3 regions of the Streptomyces sp. NPDC093111 genome follow, and region 1 is predicted to be linked to each of the others. Evidence: riboswitches for the same ligand, from Rfam matches in the RefSeq annotation. Region 1 holds a riboswitch; each other region holds the start of a gene.
The links. Region 1 has a riboswitch for thiamine pyrophosphate ahead of thiO (glycine oxidase ThiO). Riboswitches for the same ligand answer to the same signal wherever they lie in the genome.
Positions count from the first base shown of each region.

Region 1 (3,267 bases):
GCGGCGGCCACCCCGGCGGGGGCGACGGTGAGGGTCGCGACGAGGGCGTCGAGGGAGAGGGGATCCGCGAGCTCGCGGGGCTCTCCGTTCACGGACACGTTCACGCGTGCTCCAGGTGTGCGGGGGAGAAGCGGCGGGCGGTGAAGGGGCGGGCCTCGTCGGGCAGCGCCCCGGTGGTCAGGGCCTCGGCCATGACGTCGCCGGTGACGGGGGTCAGCAGCACCCCGTTGCGGTAGTGGCCGGTGGCCAGGTGCAGGCCGGGCAGCGCGCTCGGGCCGAGCAGCGGCGCGTTGTCGGGGGAGGCGGGCCGCAGTCCGGCGCGGGTCTCGGTGAGCGGCAGCTCGGTGATGCCGGGCACCAGCTCGTGCGCGTCGCGCAGCAGCTCGTACACGCCGCCCGCGGTGACGGTGGTGTCCCAGCCGAGTTCCTCGCTGGTCGCGCCGACCACCAGCTCGCCGTTCTCGCGCGGCACCAGGTAGACGTGGCTGCCGCGGACGACCGCGCGGACGGTGCGGGACAGGAACGGCGCGTACGCGGGCGGCACCCGCAGCCGCAGCACCTGCCCCTTCACCGGCCGGACCGGCGGCAGCACCCGCTCCGGCACGCCGGCCAGCCGGCCGCTCAGGCTGCCGGCCGCCAGCACCACCTGGTCCGCCGCCAGCTCCTCGCCGCCGGCGAGGACGGCGCCGCGGGCCCGGTCCCCGACGACCGTGAGCCGCTCGACGAGCGTCCGGTGGAACACCACCCCGGCCCGCTCGCAGGCCACGAGCAGCGCGTCGGCGAGCCGCCGCGGATCGACCTGGTGGTCGCCGTCCACCCGCAGCCCGCCCCGGACGCCCGGGGCCAGCATCGGCTCCAGGCGGCGGCACTCGCGCCCGTTCAGCCACTCCGAGGCGAGCCCGCAGCGGGTCTGCAGGGCGTGCAGCTCGCGCAGATGGGCCCGGTCGTCGGCGTCGAGGGCGACGGCGAGGGTGCCGCAGGCGCGGTAGCCGACGTCGTGGCCGGTGGCCTCGGCGAGTTCGGCGACGAACGCGGGGTAGCGGCGGGCGGAGTCGAGGTTGAGCCCGAGCAGGGTCTCCTCGCCGAAGTGCAGTTCGGTGACGGCGGCCAGCATGCCCGCCGCCACCCGGGCGGCGCCGCCGCCCGGTTCGGGGTCGGCCACGGCGGTGCGCAGGCCGCACTGGGCGGCCCGCCAGGCCGTGACCAGGCCGATGATGCCGCCCCCGATGACGAGGACGTCGGAGGTACCGCGTGTACGCGACATGGGCGTCCAGCCCCTCCCTTCGCCGGCATGACCCGGATCAGGTTCGTACGGTCGGAGGCCGGACAGCCTCCCTCTCAGCCCGGTGCGTCCGGGCTCCCGCGAGTGCTTTACGGCCGCCACACTAGCCGCAGGGCGCGGCCCGCCGCAGGCCCCTCCCTTCCTGACGGTCCGTCAGATGCGTAAGGTGGGCGGGTGAGCGAGCAGAAGCAGACCCAGCGGCCCACCGAACGGAACGTCGTGATCGTCGGCGCCGGAATGGCGGGCGTCCAGACCGCCGTCGCCCTGCGCGAACAGGGCTTCACCGGACCCGTGACCCTCATCGGCGCCGAACCCCACCAGCCCTACGACCGGCCCCCGCTCTCCAAGGCGGTCCTCCTCGGCACGGCCGAGGGCTCCGCCTTCGACATCGACTTCGAGTCCCTCGGCATCACCCTGCGCCTCGGCGTCGACGTCACCCGGCTGCGCCCCGCCGACCACGAGATCGACACCGAGGCCGGCCCCGTCGCGTACGACACGCTGGTCCTCGCGACCGGCGCCCACCCGCTCACCCTGCCCGGCACCGAGGGGGTGCCCGGCGTCCACCTGCTGCGCACCCTCGACGACGCCATCCGGCTGGGCGGCGTCCTGGAGGGCCGCCACGACGTCGTGGTCGTCGGCGCCGGCTGGATCGGCGCCGAGTTCGCCACCGCCGCCCGCGCGGCCGGCTGCGCCGTCACCGTCGTCGAGGCCGCCGACCGCCCCCTCGCCGGCGCCCTGCCCGCCGAGGTCACCGCCCCCATGACCGCCTGGTACGCCGAGAACGGCGCCGAACTGCGGCTCAACGCGCGCGTGGCGGGCGTCGAGAAGGGGCGGGTGGTCCTCGCCGAGGGCGCCGACCGCTCCGGCGAACGGGCCGAGCTGCCCGCCGACGCCGTCGTCGTCGGCATCGGCGCCCGCCCCGCCACCGGCTGGCTCGAAGGCTCCGGCATCGCCCTCGACCCGAGCGGCGCCGTCACCGCCGACGACCGGCTGCGCAGCTCCCTGCCCGACGTGTACGCGGTCGGCGACTGCGCCTCCTTCCCCTCCGCCCGCTACGGCGAGCGGCTCCTCGTCCACCACTGGGACAACGCCCTCCAGGGGCCGCGCACGGTCGCCGCCGACATCCTGGGCCGGGTCGCCGGGGAGCCCGCGCCGTACGACCCGGTGCCCTACTTCTGGTCCGAGCAGTTCGGCCGCTTCGTCCAGTACGCCGGCCACCACGCCGCCGCCGACACCCTCCTGTGGCGCGGCGACCCGGCCGACGGGTCCTGGACCGTGCTCTGGCTCCAGGACGAGGTGCCCGTCGCCCTGCTGACCGTCAGCCGCCCCCGCGACCTCGCCCAGGGGCGCCGGCTGATCGAACGCCGCACCCCCCTCGACCCGGCCAAGGCGGCCGACCCCTCCGTCCCCCTGAAGGCGGCAGTCAGGTAGGCCCGACTACCGGCTGTCAGTCCGGGATGGCACGCTTGTCCCGTGACCGAGATCGACGCAAAGACCGATGCACTCGTCCCCGCCTGGCTCTTCCTCCCCGACATCGCGGAAATGCTCGATGTCGAGGTGACGCGTGTGCGCCAGCTGGTCAACGAGGGCCAGCTGATCGCCGTCCGCCGCGGCGAGCGCAACGTGCTCCAGGTGCCCGCCGCCTTCATCGACGGCGACAAGGTCGTCAAGGGCCTCGTCGGCACCCTGACGCTCCTGCGGGACGACGGCTTCAGCGACCGAGAGATGCTGGAGTGGCTCTTCACCCCGGACCCGAGCCTGCCCGGCACCCCCGCGCAGGCCCTGAGTGAGAATCGCGGCACGGAGGTGAAGCGCCGCGCCCAGGCGCTCGCCGTCTGACCCAGTACCACCGCGCACCACCGAACACACCACCGCGGCTGCCGGACCGGCCCCACCGGGCCGGTCCGGCACCCGCGCCACCCGACGGGGGAACCACCATGTCCACGCCTCGCGCACAGCTCGCCGACGCCCGGCTCTACCTGTGC
Region 1 covers NZ_JBFBNW010000003.1:344,083-347,349, reverse strand. Annotated here, with positions in the region: gene thiS (sulfur carrier protein ThiS) at 1-104, opposite strand, end outside; gene thiO (glycine oxidase ThiO) at 101-1,264, opposite strand; TPP riboswitch at 1,262-1,374, opposite strand; gene AB0Q96_RS06375 (FAD-dependent oxidoreductase) at 1,457-2,713, shown strand; gene AB0Q96_RS06370 (Rv2175c family DNA-binding protein) at 2,756-3,121, shown strand; gene thiE (thiamine phosphate synthase) at 3,220-3,267, shown strand, end outside.

Region 2 (3,267 bases), on a different contig from region 1:
GGCGGCCTCTTCCTGGCGGGGGTCGAGCTGGGACCAGAGACCGCCGACGGTACGGACGACGACGGCGTAGTTGAAGAAGACGTGGGCGATGAGGATGGCCCAGACGGTGGTGTCGAGGCGGACGCCCCACAGCTCGTCGAGCAGTCCGCGGCGGCCCAGCAGGGCGAGGAACGCGGTGCCGACCATGACGGTGGGCAGCACGAAGGGCACGGTGACGACGGCCCGCAGCAGCCCCTTGCCGGGGAAGTCGAAACGGGCGAAGACGTACGCGCCGGGCAGGGCGACGAGCAGGGTGAGCGCGGTGGAGGCGAGCGCCTGCCACAGCGTGAACCACAGGACGTCGAGGATCTCCGGGCTGCTCAGCGTCTGGGCGAAGCGGCCGAGCTCCCAGTGCCCGTCCGGCCTGAGCCCGCGCTCGACGATCGAGACGACGGGCCAGGCGAAGAAGACCGCGAAGAACGCGACGGGCAGCACCATGAGGGCCAGCCGCGCCGCGTTCCCCGTACGGCCCGGGCGGGCTACTTCACGACGAGCGAGGTCCACTGCTGGATCCACTGGTCACGGTTGGCGGCGATCTTGTCGGGCGCCATGGTCTCCGGCTTGTCGACGACCACGCCGTGCTTGGTGAACAGCTCGGGGAGGGTTGCGTCGTCGGTGACGGGGTTGACGAACATCTGGAGCGGCATGTCGTCCTGGAACTTCTTGGAGATCAGGAAGTCGATCAGCGCCTTGCCGCCCTCGGGGTTCTTCGCCCCGTTCAGCAGGCCCGCGAACTCGGTCTGCCGGAAGCAGGTGCCGGTGGAGACACCGGTGGGCGCCACCTTCGGCTGGGGCTCGGAGTAGAGCACCTCGACCGGCGGGCTGGAGGCGTAGGAGACGACGAGCGGACGGTCGCCCTTGGCCTTCTTGCCGCCGGCGGAGCCGGAGAACTCCTGGTTGTAGGCGAGCTCCCAGCTGTCGACGGTCTTCACGCCGTTGGCCTTGAGCTTCTTCCAGTAGTCCTGCCAGCCGCCGTCGCCGTACTTCGCGGCGGTGCCGAGGAGGAAGCCGAGGCCCGGGGAGGAGCGCTCGGGGTTCTCGACGACGAGGAGGTCCTTGTACGCAGGCTTGGCCAGGTCGTCGAAGGACTGCGGCGGCGCCAGCTTCTTGTCGGCGAAGTACTGCTTGTCGTAGTTGACGCAGATGTCGCCGGAGTCGATCGGGGTGACCCGGTGCTCCTTGTCGAGCTGGAGCGCGGCGGGGATCCGGTTCAGGCCCTTCGCCTCGTACGACGTGAAGATGCCGTTGTCGAGGGCGCGGGAGAGCAGGGTGTTGTCGACGCCGAAGAAGACGTCGCCCTGGGGGGAGCCCTTGGTCAGGATCTCCTTGTTGACGGCCTCGCCGGCGTCGCCGCTCTTGAGGACCTTGACCGTGAAACCGGTCTGCCGGGTGAACTCCGCCAGCACCTCCTTGGAGGCGTTGAAGGAGTCGTGGCTGACGAGGGTGACGGTCTTCGGCGCGGGCGTGCCGGTGGCCTTGTCCTTGCCGCCGTCCCCGCCGCCGCAGGCGGCGAGGGTGGTGACGCCGAGCGCCGCGGCGAGCGCGACGGCGGCGGCCTTCGTGGTGTTCACGTGGTGGTCCTCCTGGGGGTGTCCAGGAAGAGACGCGGCCCCGCCCGCGCCCGGGGAAACCGGACGCGGGCAGGGCGCAACAGCTCGAGTTACGACCGAACTTCCTACCCAGAATGACCTGGGCGAGGTTCAGAGGGTCTGCGGTCTGACGGTCACCGCACTCTCAGCGCTGTGGCGCTCCCCTGTCGGAATATGAAGATGTGTTCGAGCTCAGAGTACAAGGTCAGCGTTCGGCGGCGGCCAGCTGTCCACAGGCACCGTCGATCTCCTGACCGCGGGTGTCGCGGACGGTGACGGGCACGCCGTGGCGGGCGATGGCCTCGACGAACGCCTTCTCGTCCTCGGGACGGGAGGCGGTCCACTTCGAGCCGGGCGTCGGGTTCAGCGGGATCAGGTTGACGTGCACCCGCTTGCCCTTGAGCAGCTTGCCGAGGAGGTCGCCGCGCCAGGCCTGGTCGTTGATGTCCCGGATCAGGGCGTACTCGATGGAGACGCGGCGCCCGGACTTCTCCGCGTACTCCCAGGCGGCGTCGAGGACCTCGCGGACCTTCCACCGGGTGTTCACGGGCACCAGGGTGTCGCGCAGCTCGTCGTCGGGGGCGTGCAGCGAGACCGCGAGGCGGCACTTGAAGCCCTCGTCGGCGAACCGCAGCATCGCCGGGACGAGCCCGACGGTGGAGACGGTGATGCCGCGCTGGGACAGGCCGAGGCCGTCCGGCTCGGGGTCGGTGAGCCGGCGGACGGCACCGACGACCCGCTTGTAGTTGGCGAGCGGCTCGCCCATGCCCATGAAGACGATGTTGGACAGCCGGGCCGGCCCGCCTGGGACCTCGCCGTCGCGCAGGGCGCGCATGCCGTCGACGATCTGGTGCACGATCTCGGCCGTGGACAGGTTGCGGTCGAGCCCCGCCTGGCCGGTGGCGCAGAACGGGCAGTTCATCCCGCAGCCGGCCTGCGAGGAGATGCACATGGTCACCCGGTCCGGGTAGCGCATGAGCACCGACTCGACGAGCGTGCCGTCGTGCAGCCGCCACAGCGTCTTACGGGTGGTGTCGTCGTCGCACGAGATGTGCCGCACCACCGACATCAGATCGGGCAGCAGCTCCCCCGCCAGCTTCTCGCGCGACGCGGCGGGGATGTCGGTCCACTCCGCCGGGTCGTGCGCGTAGCGCGCGAAGTAGTGCGTGGACAGCTGCTTGGCGCGAAACGGCTTCTCGCCGATCGCGGCGACCGCCTCCTTGCGCTCGGCGGGCGTGAGGTCGGCGAGGTGCCGCGGGGGCTGCTTGGCTCCGCGCGGGGCGACGAAAGTGAGTTCTCCGGGCTTGGGCATGGTCCTACCAGTGTCGCAGACGCGGACCGGTGCGCCCGTTCCCGGCCGTTCCGGGCCGTTGCCCGCCGGACCCCGGGCGTCCCGGGCGTCACCCCTCCCTCACGGCGCGGGTGCGCCCGGCTGGGTCCGGGGGATGCCCGAGGTGAAGAAGAGGGCGACGGCGGAGGCCGCGGCGAGGATCGCGAGGGCGGCGCGGAGGCCGTCGAGGCGGGCGGCGGCGTTGAGCTCCAGGGCGGCGTCGGTGACCTCGGGGCTGACGCCGGCGTCGTCGAGGGCAGTGGTGAGCTGGGCGTCGGAGAGGAACGGGACGCCGCTCTCCAGTTGGAC
Region 2 covers NZ_JBFBNW010000026.1:59,904-63,170, forward strand. Annotated here, with positions in the region: gene AB0Q96_RS34110 (iron ABC transporter permease) at 1-477, opposite strand, end outside; gene AB0Q96_RS34115 (thiamine ABC transporter substrate-binding protein) at 519-1,610, opposite strand; TPP riboswitch at 1,694-1,804, opposite strand; gene rlmN (23S rRNA (adenine(2503)-C(2))-methyltransferase RlmN) at 1,834-2,940, opposite strand; gene AB0Q96_RS34125 (MFS transporter) at 3,040-3,267, opposite strand, start outside.
Region 2: it holds a riboswitch for thiamine pyrophosphate, as region 1 does, so the genes downstream of both, AB0Q96_RS34115 (thiamine ABC transporter substrate-binding protein) here and thiO (glycine oxidase ThiO) in region 1, are expected to answer to the same signal.

Region 3 (3,267 bases), on a different contig from region 1:
TGCCATGGGGACCGGCCCGCGGCTCCCCCCATGGGTCGCGGGCCGGTCCCTGCCGTGCGTCGGCGCGGTTACTCCGCCAGCGGCAGGTACACGCGGTTGCCGGCCGCGGCGAACTCCGCCGACTTCTCGGCCATGCCCGCCTCGATCTCGTCCGCCTTCAGGTCGCCGCCGTGCTCGCGCCGGATGTCCTGGGAGATCTTCATCGAGCAGAACTTCGGCCCGCACATGGAGCAGAAGTGCGCCGTCTTCGCGGGCTCCGCCGGCAGCGTCTCGTCGTGGAACTCGCGCGCGGTGTCCGGGTCGAGGGCCAGGTTGAACTGGTCCTCCCAGCGGAACTCGAAGCGCGCGTCCGACAGGGCGTCGTCCCACTCCTGCGCGCCCGGGTGCCCCTTGGCGAGGTCCGCCGCGTGGGCCGCGATCTTGTAGGTGATGACGCCGGTCTTCACGTCGTCCTTGTTGGGCAGGCCCAGGTGCTCCTTCGGCGTCACGTAGCAGAGCATCGCCGTGCCCCACCAGGCGATCATCGCCGCGCCGATGCCCGAGGTGATGTGGTCGTAGGCGGGCGCCACATCAGTGGTGAGCGGGCCGAGCGTGTAGAACGGCGCCTCCTCGCAGATCTCCTGCTGGAGGTCGATGTTCTCCTTGATCTTGTGCATCGGGACGTGGCCCGGGCCCTCGATCATGGTCTGCACGTGGTGGCGCTTGGCGATCGTGTTGAGCTCACCGAGGGTCTTCAGCTCGGCGAACTGCGCGGCGTCGTTGGCGTCCGCGATCGAGCCGGGCCGCAGGCCGTCGCCGAGCGAGTACGTGACGTCGTACGCCGCGAGGATCTCGCAGAGCTCCTCGAAGTTCGTGTAGAGGAAGTTCTCCTTGTGGTGCGCGAGGCACCAGGCGGCCATGATCGAGCCGCCGCGCGAGACGATGCCCGTCTTGCGGCGGGCGGTCAGCGGCACGTACGGCAGCAGCACGCCGGCGTGCACCGTCATGTAGTCGACGCCCTGCTCGGCCTGCTCGATGACCGTGTCCTTGTAGATCTCCCAGGTCAGGTCCTCGGCCCTGCCGTCGACCTTCTCCAGCGCCTGGTAGAGCGGCACGGTGCCGATCGGCACGGGGGAGTTGCGCAGCACCCACTCGCGGGTGGTGTGGATGTTGCGGCCGGTGGAGAGGTCCATGACCGTGTCGGCGCCCCACTTCGTCGCCCAGGTCATCTTCTCCACCTCCTCCTCGATGGAGGAGGTGACCGCGGAGTTGCCGATGTTGGCGTTGACCTTCACCAGGAACCGCTTGCCGATGATCATCGGCTCGATCTCCGGGTGGTTGACGTTCGCCGGGAGCACCGCGCGGCCCGCGGCGATCTCCTCGCGCACGACCTCCGGGGAGACGTTCTCGCGGATCGCGACGTACTCCATCTCCGGGGTGATCTCGCCCCGGCGGGCGTACGCGAGCTGCGTCACCGGCTGGCCGTCCCGGCCCCGGCGGGGCAGCCGCGGCCGGCCGGGGAAGACGGCGTCGAGGTTCTTGAGCCCGCCGCCGCGCGGCGAGGTGTGCTTGATGCCGTCGTCCTCGGGGCGGACCGGGCGGCCCGCGTACTCCTCGGTGTCCCCGCGCGCGATGATCCAGTTCTCGCGCAGCGGCGCCAGGCCGCGCCGGACGTCGGTCTCGACGGTGGGGTCGGTGTACGGGCCGGACGTGTCGTACAGCGTCACGTCCTTGCCGTTGGTGAGGTGCACCTGACGGACGGGCACCCGGAGGTCGGGGCGGGAGCCCTCGACGTATCCCTTGTGCCAGCCCGGCGTGCGCTCCTGCGGGCCGTTCTGGTCGGAGGCAGGCGTGCGTGCATCCTGAATGGTCATGAGACCGAATCTCCCTACGCCGGCATTACCCGGTAACAGGTTCGGCGGTCGGCGCAGCCTCCTCCCGTACGTACGTCCAGTACGCCCGTACGGTGATCAGCGCCCTCTCAGCCCGGTGCTCCGAGCTCCCGCGTGTGCAAAGGTGCCACCACGCTAGCGCCCTCCCTGGCGTGCTGAACAGTGGGTCCCCCGCGTTCTTGCGATGATCGCTCGGTGACTTCCACGCAGCAGACCCCCGATCCGCACGGTTCCGGTGGCCACGACGGCCATGGCGGACACGGCCACGACGATGGAGGGGACGGAGGGGGCGGAGGCCACGGCGGCGGGCACGGCGGAGGCCACGGCGGCGGAGGCCACGGCCACGCGCACGCGCACAGCCACGGCCCGGCGGAACCCGTCTCGCGTCATCTGCGCAAGGTCATCGCCGCGGTCCTGATCCCCTTCGGCGCCGCGGTCCTGATCGGCCTCGCGGTGCTGTGGCCGGGCGGCGCCCCGGCGCACGAGCGCACCGGCGTGGGCTTCGACCGGCAGACCGAGCAGGGCCGGGTCGTCGCCGTCGACCAGGTCGCCTGCACGGACGTGAACGTCGCGCAGCCCCCGCCGACCGGCGACGCCTCGACGCAGCAGGGGAGTGACACCCGGCAGTGCGAGAAGGCGACGATCGAGGTCACCTCGGGCCCGCACCAGGGCCGGACCTTCACCGAGATCGTGCAGCCGGACGCCCCGCGGCAGTTGCACGAGGGTCAGGGCGTGGTCGTCGCGTACGCCCCCGACGCACCGCGCGAACTCCAGTACTCCGTCACGGACGTGAACCGGAAGCTGCCGCTGGCGGTGCTCGCCGGCATCTTCGCGGTGGTGGTGGTGGCCGTCGGCAGGATGCGCGGCGTGATGGCGCTGATCGCGCTCGCCGTGAGCTTCCTGGTGCTGACCTTCTTCATCCTGCCGGCGATCCTCCAGGGCTCCAATCCCCTGGTGGTCGCCATCGTCGGAGCGAGCGCGATCATGCTCATCGCGCTCTACATGTGCCACGGCCTGTCCGCCCGGACCTCGGTGGCGGTGCTCGGCACGCTGGTCTCGCTGCTGCTGATCGGCCTCTTCGGCTCGCTCTTCATCGGCTGGGCCTCGCTGACCGGCAACACCGACGACAACACCGGCCTCATCCACGGCCTGTACCCGAACATCGACCTGTCGGGCCTGCTGCTGGCGAGCGTCATCATCGGTTCGCTCGGCGTGCTCGACGACGTGACGGTCACCCAGACCTCGGCGGTCTGGGAGCTGCACCACGCCGACCCCCGAATGGGTCCGCGGGCGCTCTACCGGGCCGGCATCAGGATCGGCCGCGACCACATCGCGTCGGTCGTGAACACCCTGGTCCTCGCGTACGCCGGCGCCGCCCTGCCGCTGCTGCTGCTCT
Region 3 covers NZ_JBFBNW010000025.1:26,555-29,821, reverse strand. Annotated here, with positions in the region: gene thiC (phosphomethylpyrimidine synthase ThiC) at 69-1,853, opposite strand; TPP riboswitch at 1,848-1,995, opposite strand; gene AB0Q96_RS33455 (YibE/F family protein) at 2,067-3,267, shown strand, end outside.
Region 3: it holds a riboswitch for thiamine pyrophosphate, as region 1 does, so the genes downstream of both, thiC (phosphomethylpyrimidine synthase ThiC) here and thiO (glycine oxidase ThiO) in region 1, are expected to answer to the same signal.